Regions from separate parts of the Jeotgalibacillus malaysiensis genome, predicted to be linked through region 1. Evidence: a T-box and tRNA genes for the amino acid it is inferred to sense, from the RefSeq annotation. Region 1 holds a T-box; the other holds one or more tRNA genes.
What was found. The T-box of region 1 lies ahead of ileS (isoleucine--tRNA ligase). A T-box ahead of a tRNA ligase gene usually reads a tRNA of that ligase, here a tRNA-Ile.
Positions count from the first base shown of each region.

Region 1 (4,393 bases):
TTCTTTTACAACTGTCGCACATCTAGTGCAAAGTGTCGGGTGGTCGCTGTCTTTTCCAACGTCAGTTGTCACAGTCCAGCATCTTTCACACGTTTCACCTTCAGCTTTTTCAACAGATACCGTGTGGCCTTCAAACTTAATTGCCTGTTCCGGTACATTATCAGTTGAAGTTGCAAGTTCAAAATCAGAAACGATAAACAGCTGCTTCAGGTCCTCATTGACAGAAGAAAGTAATTCATACGTCTTTTCATCCGCATAAAGTGTTACTTTCGCTGCAAGAGACTTACCAATCAGCTTACTGCTTCTTGCTTCCTCAAGCGCTTTTAATACATCATCTCTTATATCAAGGAACGCATTCCACTTTTCAAGCAGTGCTTTTTCCTTGTCATACGTTTTTGTCTCAGGCATATCAGTCAGCTGTACACTTTCTTCTTCGACACCAGGGATGAACGTCCATACTTCATCAGCAGTGTGAGAAAGAATTGGAGATAACAGCTTAACCAATGACACAAGTGACTCATACATAACTGTCTGCATAGCACGGCGATCCTGATGGCCTTCAGCTTCGATATACAAAATGTCTTTTGCAAAATCGAGGTAGAACGAACTCAAATCTGTCGTACAGAAATTATTAATTGTATGGTAGATCGATGCAAATTCATAATTTTCATATGCATTTGTCACTGATTTTACTACCTGATTCAATCTCACCATCATAAACTGGTCAACTTCTCTTAAGTCATCAAACGATACAGCATCTTTTGACGGGTCAAAATCAGCCAGATTCGCTAATAGGAAACGAAGTGTATTACGCATCTTACGGTAAACTTCAGCAACCTGTTTTAAAATCGGATCAGATACACGGACATCTGCCTGGTAATCCACTGAAGCAACCCACAGGCGGAGAATATCTGCTCCAAGCTGATTCATCACCTTAGAAGGCAAAACAACGTTACCAAGAGATTTACTCATCTTACGGCCATTTCCATCAAGTGCAAATCCGTGGCTCAATACGCCTTTGTATGGTGCTTTACCTGTTACGGCAACACCTGTTGTCAGTGATGAGTTAAACCAGCCTCGATACTGGTCACTTCCTTCAAGATACAGGTCAGCTGGACGCTGCAGCTCATCGCGAACTTTCAGCACAGATTGATGGGATGAGCCGCTGTCGAACCAGACGTCCATAATATCCTGTTCCTTCGTGAAACGGCCATTCGGACTGCCTTCATGCGCATAGCCGTCCGGAAGAAGATCTTTTGCCTCCCGCTCAAACCAGATATTTGACCCGTGTTCCGCGAAAAGATTTGAAACATGATCAATCGTTTCTTCCGTGATGATCGCATCCCCATTTTCAGCGTAGAATACAGGGATTGGCACACCCCATGCACGCTGTCTTGAAATACACCAGTCGCCGCGGTCACGTACCATATTGAATAGTCTAGTTTCACCCCATGCCGGGACCCACTTTGTATCCTGTACTGCCTGCATAAGCTCTTCTCTGAATTTGTCGATTGAAGCAAACCACTGTGCCGTTGCACGGAAGATAATCGGCTTTTTCGTTCTCCAGTCATGTGGATAGCTGTGCGTGAAGAACTCAAGCTTTAATAAAGCACCTGCTTCTTCAAGTTTTTCAGTGATCGGCTTATTGGCTTTATCATAGAACAACCCTTCAAATCCAGGTGCTTCATCAGTGAACACACCGCGGTCATCAACCGGGCAAAGCACATCAAGTCCATATTGTTTTCCGACGATAAAGTCATCTTCACCGTGTCCTGGTGCTGTATGAACACAACCGGTTCCCGCATCAGTTGTTACATGTTCTCCGAGTACAACAAGTGATTCACGGTCATATAAAGGATGTACAGCTGTTACATGCTCAAGCTCTGACCCTTTATAAGTCGCAGTGATATCAGCTTTGTCCCAGCCCATTGTTTCCTGAACGCTTTCAAGCAGCTCTTTAGCAACAACGAATTTTTTGCTGCCAGTGTCAGCAACAACGTATTCAAGTTCCGGATGCAGAGCAATTGCAAGGTTTGCAGGAATTGTCCATGGTGTTGTTGTCCAGATCACAAATGCAGCATCCTGATCCAGCTTACCTTTGCCATCTTTTACATCAAAAGATACATAAATAGATGGTGAACGCTTATCCTGATACTCGATTTCTGCCTCAGCAAGTGCAGATTCACTTGAAGGAGACCAGTAAACAGGCTTTTTGCCTTTATAAATATAACCTTTTTTCGCCATTTCACCGAATACACGGATTTGTTCCGCTTCATATTCAGGATTTAGTGTGATGTAAGGATTATCCCAGTCACCGCGTACCCCGATACGCTTGAATTGCGTGCGCTGATTATCGATCTGCTGCAGCGCATACTCAGCACACTTTTCACGGAATTCAGCGACGGTCATCTCTTTACGCTTTACACCTTTATTTGTAAGCGCCTGTTCAATCGGAAGACCATGAGTATCCCAGCCCGGAACGTATGGCGCCTGGAATCCACTCATTGATTTGTAGCGGACAATGAAGTCTTTCAGTACTTTGTTCAGCGCATGACCCATGTGAAGGTCTCCGTTTGCATATGGAGGACCGTCGTGAAGAACAAATAAAGGTCTTCCGGCTGTTCTTTCCTGTACTTTTTTATAGATATCCATTTCTGCCCACTTTTCCTGCATTTCAGGTTCGCGGTTTGGCAAGTTGCCACGCATTGGAAATGCCGTCTTTGGCATTAATAAAGTATTTTTGTATTCCATCTTTTTCTCCTCCTGTGTTCATAAAAAATAAGGCCTTGTTAAAGCTGGCAGTTGATTTCCGTTTCAGGGGGGACGCTTTCCGCGGACGAACGCTCTAGCCTCTTCAGGCAGAAAACCACTGCCTTCCGGGGTCTTTCATGATCGTTTTTTAAGCAGGAGTCGCCCCCTTCCCCTTCAATCAACAGCTGTGCAGGTACCTCAATAGCCTTTAACATAACTAAAAATCAAAAAAGCTCCCCCATCCCTGGTAAAGGGACGAGAGAGCTTGTGCTTCACGCGGTACCACCCTTATAGAAAAAGATCAGACTTTTTCCACTTAAGTAACGGTTAACGCTGTCACACGTTCAGACTTACTTCGTTCAGTCTGAAAACTCAGGGATGATTTTCCTCTGACATTCCGTTTCGGGCTTTCACCATCCCCGAATCGCTATCGCCGGTATTTAAGTCAGTGTACTGTTCCCTTCAAAGTTGGTTCAATATATAAGTGCAGATTGAATTACAATTTAACAGTTTAATTATAGTAACATAAGTATGATACGTCAATATTTCTTATTCGTGCTCAGGTGTCAGGCTTTTTAGCTCTTCTGTATCAAGGTCATATTCCATCAGTTCATCCCAGTCATCATGACTGATCAGGTCCAGCTGAGCTTCAATCAGCATTTTGAATCGTGTACGGAAAACCTTGGACTGTTTTTTCAGGTCTTCAATTTCAAGCGCAATTTTACGTGCTTTCGTTAATGATTCATTCACAATACGGTCTGCATTCTTTTCCGCTTCTTTTACAATAAGCTTTGCTTCTTTTGATGCACTGCGCTTTACTTCTTCTGCTGCTTCCTGGGCGACGACAATTGATTTATTTAGCGTTTCTTCAATTGTTGTAAAATGACCGAGTCGTTCAGTATGATTATTCAGCTTTTCTTCAAGCTCTTTCTTTTCACGCAGGACAAGTTCATAATCTCTCATCACGTGATCAAGAAATTCATTCACTTCATCTTCATCGTAGCCTCTGAATCCGCGGCTGAAATCTTTATTATGTATATCGAGTGGCGATAGTGGCATAATGTGCACCTCCGTGTCTTTTTAATCTATACTCCATTATACTGATGATTCGACGTTTTGTGTAAAAATCCTTCTAATTCCTTCACTAAGATTGCAGAAAATAAAAATTCAGTCTGATTTTATCTTTCTTTGTCACTCCGCTGCGCTCACCAACACGCATTCTGCCATAGCCTCTGACAGAGATCATATCACCCTGATCAAGCTCAAAAGATATTTTTTCTTCCTGTCTGAAGTTTACTTTCACCTTACCTCCCTGAATCAGCAGCTGTGCCTTTTGTCTTGAGATATTCACCGCTCCGGCAAGCACTGTATCAAGCCTCATTGAAGAGACAAGTACATTTTTCTCTGTCCATTTGTTCTCCGGCAGGATCCTGTTTTCCCATTTCTCTTCTGTTACATTGACTTTCGCTTTCCCTGCCTGAACCAGGTTCATGAGGAGAAAATCCTTCATGTCTTTCGTAGTTACAAGCTGAATACGATCCCTTGAAGTCAGAATATCTCCAAGTGCTTCCCGCTTGATTCCAAGTCCCATGAGTGATCCTAAAATATCACCGTGTGAAAGCTGAACAAACTTGGATGGAAA
Region 1 covers NZ_CP085252.1:1,555,630-1,560,022, reverse strand. Annotated here, with positions in the region: gene ileS (isoleucine--tRNA ligase) at 1-2,751, opposite strand, end outside; T-box leader at 3,000-3,226, opposite strand; gene LG330_RS08465 (DivIVA domain-containing protein) at 3,301-3,810, opposite strand; gene LG330_RS08460 (RNA-binding protein) at 3,896-4,393, opposite strand, start outside.

Region 2 (4,393 bases), 870 kb from region 1:
TTCCGCATGGAAGGGCCATCGCTCAACGGATAAAAGCTACCCCGGGGATAACAGGCTTATCTCCCCCAAGAGTCCACATCGACGGGGAGGTTTGGCACCTCGATGTCGGCTCATCGCATCCTGGGGCTGTAGTCGGTCCCAAGGGTTGGGCTGTTCGCCCATTAAAGCGGTACGCGAGCTGGGTTCAGAACGTCGTGAGACAGTTCGGTCCCTATCCGTCGTGGGCGCAGGAAATTTGAGAGGAGCTGTCCTTAGTACGAGAGGACCGGGATGGACGCACCGCTGGTGTACCAGTTGTCATGCCAATGGCATCGCTGGGTAGCTATGTGCGGACGGGATAAGTGCTGAAAGCATCTAAGCATGAAGCCCCCCTCAAGATGAGATTTCCCACACGCAAGTGGTAAGATCCCTGAAAGATGATCAGGTAGATAGGTTCGAGGTGGAAGCATGGTGACATGTGCAGCTGACGAATACTAATCGATCGAGGACTTAACCAATATAAGAAAGTGGAAGCGACTGGTCAGCTTTGAGAGCTGGTGGAAGCCTGAATGGATGAGACGTCAGTCTCAAACAGGCAGGGTGAAGCAGCCGAAAAGCTAGGAGCTGAAACTGGACTAGGTTGATTCTCGGGAATCCCTTACTTTGATGAACGTATCCAGTTTTGAAGGCGCGAGCCTTTATAGTCTAGTGATGACAGCGAAGAGGTCACACCCGTTCCCATGCCGAACACGGAAGTTAAGCTCTTCAGCGCCGATGGTAGTTGGGGGTTTCCCCCTGTGAGAGTAGGACGTCGCTAGGCGGTATTACATAATACCGTGGAGAATTAGCTCAGCTGGGAGAGCATCTGCCTTACAAGCAGAGGGTCGGCGGTTCGAGCCCGTCATTCTCCACCATTATGCCGGTGTAGCTCAACTGGTAGAGCAACTGACTTGTAATCAGTAGGTTGGGGGTTCAAGTCCTCTTGCCGGCACCAGTTTTCTCGAGCCATTAGCTCAGTTGGTAGAGCATCTGACTTTTAATCAGAGGGTCGAAGGTTCGAGTCCTTCATGGCTCACCATGATTTTTTTATGCGGGTGTGGTGGAATTGGCAGACACGCTAGACTTAGGATCTAGTGCCGCAAGGCGTGGGGGTTCAAGTCCCTCCACCCGCACCATTTTAATCATTACCATGCGGGAGTAGTTCAGTGGTAGAACACCACCTTGCCAAGGTGGGGGTCGCGAGTTCGAATCTCGTCTTCCGCTTACTCTATTCAGCGCCCGTAGCTCAATTGGATAGAGCGTTTGACTACGGATCAAAAGGTTAGGGGTTCGACTCCTCTCGGGCGCGCCATAAGAATACATAGAACAATCTATAATCGACGGGGAGTAGCTCAGCTTGGTAGAGCACTTGGTTTGGGACCAAGGGGTCGCAGGTTCAAATCCTGTCTTCCCGACCATCTTTTATAATCACTATGGGGCCTTAGCTCAGCTGGGAGAGCGCCTGCCTTGCACGCAGGAGGTCAGCGGTTCGATCCCGCTAGGCTCCACCATATGTATTTTATGAAGTTACTTTATTTATTGGGCGGCGTAGCTCAGCTGGCTAGAGCGTACGGTTCATACCCGTGAGGTCGGGGGTTCGATCCCCTCTGCCGCCACCAATATAATAAAGGACCTTTAGCTCAGCTGGTTAGAGCAGACGGCTCATAACCGTCCGGTCGCAGGTTCGAGTCCTGCAAGGTCCACCATAGTCTTATTTATACGGAGGTATACCCAAGTCCGGCTGAAGGGATCGGTCTTGAAAACCGACAGGGGTGTAACAGCCCGCGGGGGTTCGAATCCCTCTACCTCCTCCATTTTTTAAATTTAATATCGTCGCGGGGTGGAGCAGTTCGGTAGCTCGTCGGGCTCATAACCCGAAGGTCGCAGGTTCAAATCCTGCCCCCGCAATTATCTGGTCCCGTGGTGTAGCGGTTAACATGCCTGCCTGTCACGCAGGAGATCGCCGGTTCGATCCCGGTCGGGACCGCCATTTTAAGGCTTTGTAGCTCAGTTGGTAGAGCAATGGACTGAAAATCCATGTGTCGGCGGTTCGATTCCGTCCAAAGCCATCTTTGTTGTTTCATGGCGATTGTGGCGAAGTGGTTAACGCACCGGATTGTGGTTCCGGCATTCGTGGGTTCGATTCCCATCAGTCGCCCCATTAGAGTATGCGGGTGTAGTTTAGTGGTAAAACCTCAGCCTTCCAAGCTGATGTCGTGAGTTCGATTCTCATCACCCGCTCCATTATATTTGGGCCTATAGCTCAGCTGGTTAGAGCGCACGCCTGATAAGCGTGAGGTCGGTGGTTCGAGTCCACTTAGGCCCACCATATTTGTTCCACAGTAGCTCAGTGGTAGAGCAATCGGCTGTTAACCGATCGGTCGTAGGTTCGAGTCCTACCTGTGGAGCCATTTTTACGGGGAAGTACTCAAGTGGCTGAAGAGGCGCCCCTGCTAAGGGTGTAGGTCGCGTAAGCGGCGCGAGGGTTCAAATCCCTCCTTCTCCGCCAGTTTTAGGCCCGTTGGTCAAGTGGTTAAGACACCGCCCTTTCACGGCGGTAACACGGGTTCGAATCCCGTACGGGTCATCAATAAAAAGCAGCACGACAATCAATTTGATTGTCGTGCTGCTTTTTATTATCCTTAAAACTGCCTTTCAATTAAATCGGGCAAATCGTGGTCATTATAGAACAGAACACATATCACAAATAAATTCCTAAATAGTTACTTCATTTGGGACCTTAATCAAAACGTTGAAAGTAAACATTCAGCTATAGCGGCAACAAGTCAAAAAAGTTCCCCTTCAAAATAAAAGAAGGAGAACAAGATTAATCTCTATTCATCATCAGGCATAATTTTACGATGCTTGCCATCAATTTCATTAGCTACATCTTCATCCTCATAATCTTCCTCATAAAGATCATCATAGGTTTTCTCACCGCCTGCCATATCTGAAGGCGTCTCAGATGTGCCGTATCTGGCAGCCTCATCAAAACTGTTTTCATAATCCCTTACACCTTCATCCTCACCACGGTAAGGATGATCAGTAGACGGACTGATCACTGACTCTTCACTTGGACGCTGATTCTGATTATGATATGTCTCAGTATGCTCAACACAAGTAAGTGCTGTTGGCATCGCCTCGAGGCGTTCAAAAGGGATATCCTCACCACTAACAGCACAAATGCCGTACGTTCCTTCATCCATAGCTTTTAATGCTGCATTAATGTCGTCAAGTTCTTTTTGCGTATGTTCTTCCAGTGCCAGATCTTTTTCACGTTCATAAAGATCTGTTGCATTGTCAGCGGGGTGATTATCGTAATTCGAGAGTTCAGTATTCTCGTATTCCTCTGTATTTTCATTTTGTTCGATGATCTGCTTTTTACGTGTATATAATTCATCTTTTAATGTATTTTGCTGCTCTTTTGTAATCATATTTATTCATCCTTCCTTCTAATCTGCTGCATATTACAGTTTATCCTTCTGACAGGAATTAAAACCTTTTAAACGTTTGTCAAAGCTCAAAAATAAAAACCCCGCCTGATATGAGCGGGGTTCTGTCTTATGAAAAGTATCCGATTAGTAAGCCGATTGATAAAAGGAATCCGAATATCGTATTGGTCTGCGCCGTTGCTTTCATTGCTGGCATCATTTGCATCGGTTTTGTTTTGCCGATAAATCCTTTTGTGGCTTTTACTGCTTTAGGGATACTCAGGAAGCTGATCAGCATCCATGGTGTGACTGCTCCCGTGATGACAAGGATGATGACAAATCCATAGGCAGTAGCAAACATTGAAGCAAGGAAATAGATGGCGTATTTACGCCCTAACAGAATCGCAATTGTTTTTCGGCCGTTTTCTTTATCGCCGTCCAGGTCGCGTATATTGTTTGCAAGAAGGATTGCTCCTACTAAGATTGATACTGGAATTGACACAAACATAGCGATTGTATTGATCATTCCGGTCTGAATGTAAAATGAGATCAGGATGATGACAAATCCCATAAAGAAGCCTGCAGCGAGTTCTCCAAATGGTGTGTATGCGATCGGTACAGGTCCGCCTGTGTAAAAGTAGGCTGCTGCCATACAGATTAATCCAATTACAGCGATCCACCATGAGCTGTTGACACAGATGTAAATACCTAACAGGAGTGCCACTCCGAACAATGTATACGCGAGGTTAATCACTGTTTTAGGTTTAACCCCGTTACGAACAATTGCCCCGCCGATTCCGACAGAGTTTTCATTATCGAGACCGCGCACGTAATCAAAGTATTCATTGATCATATTTGCTGCTGCCTGAATCAGAATGCTGGCTGTTAACATTGCCAGAAAAAGCAGCCAGTCCATTTCAGCATAATTTAATGCAAGTACTGTA
Region 2 covers NZ_CP085252.1:2,430,559-2,434,951, reverse strand. Annotated here, with positions in the region: rRNA gene LG330_RS13085 (23S ribosomal RNA) at 1-497, shown strand, start outside; rRNA gene rrf (5S ribosomal RNA) at 684-799, shown strand; tRNA gene LG330_RS13075 (tRNA-Val) at 818-893, shown strand; tRNA gene LG330_RS13070 (tRNA-Thr) at 898-973, shown strand; tRNA gene LG330_RS13065 (tRNA-Lys) at 982-1,057, shown strand; tRNA gene LG330_RS13060 (tRNA-Leu) at 1,070-1,154, shown strand; tRNA gene LG330_RS13055 (tRNA-Gly) at 1,171-1,242, shown strand; tRNA gene LG330_RS13050 (tRNA-Arg) at 1,254-1,330, shown strand; tRNA gene LG330_RS13045 (tRNA-Pro) at 1,360-1,436, shown strand; tRNA gene LG330_RS13040 (tRNA-Ala) at 1,454-1,529, shown strand; tRNA gene LG330_RS13035 (tRNA-Met) at 1,561-1,637, shown strand; tRNA gene LG330_RS13030 (tRNA-Ile) at 1,648-1,724, shown strand; tRNA gene LG330_RS13025 (tRNA-Ser) at 1,740-1,832, shown strand; tRNA gene LG330_RS13020 (tRNA-Met) at 1,853-1,926, shown strand; tRNA gene LG330_RS13015 (tRNA-Asp) at 1,933-2,008, shown strand; tRNA gene LG330_RS13010 (tRNA-Phe) at 2,015-2,087, shown strand; tRNA gene LG330_RS13005 (tRNA-His) at 2,104-2,179, shown strand; tRNA gene LG330_RS13000 (tRNA-Gly) at 2,189-2,262, shown strand; tRNA gene LG330_RS12995 (tRNA-Ile) at 2,271-2,347, shown strand; tRNA gene LG330_RS12990 (tRNA-Asn) at 2,355-2,429, shown strand; tRNA gene LG330_RS12985 (tRNA-Ser) at 2,437-2,527, shown strand; tRNA gene LG330_RS12980 (tRNA-Glu) at 2,534-2,605, shown strand; gene LG330_RS12975 (TraR/DksA C4-type zinc finger protein) at 2,853-3,452, opposite strand; gene LG330_RS12970 (1,4-dihydroxy-2-naphthoate polyprenyltransferase) at 3,580-4,393, opposite strand, start outside.
Region 2: it has a tRNA-Ile gene. The T-box ahead of ileS (isoleucine--tRNA ligase) is inferred to sense a tRNA for this amino acid. The anticodon was not compared.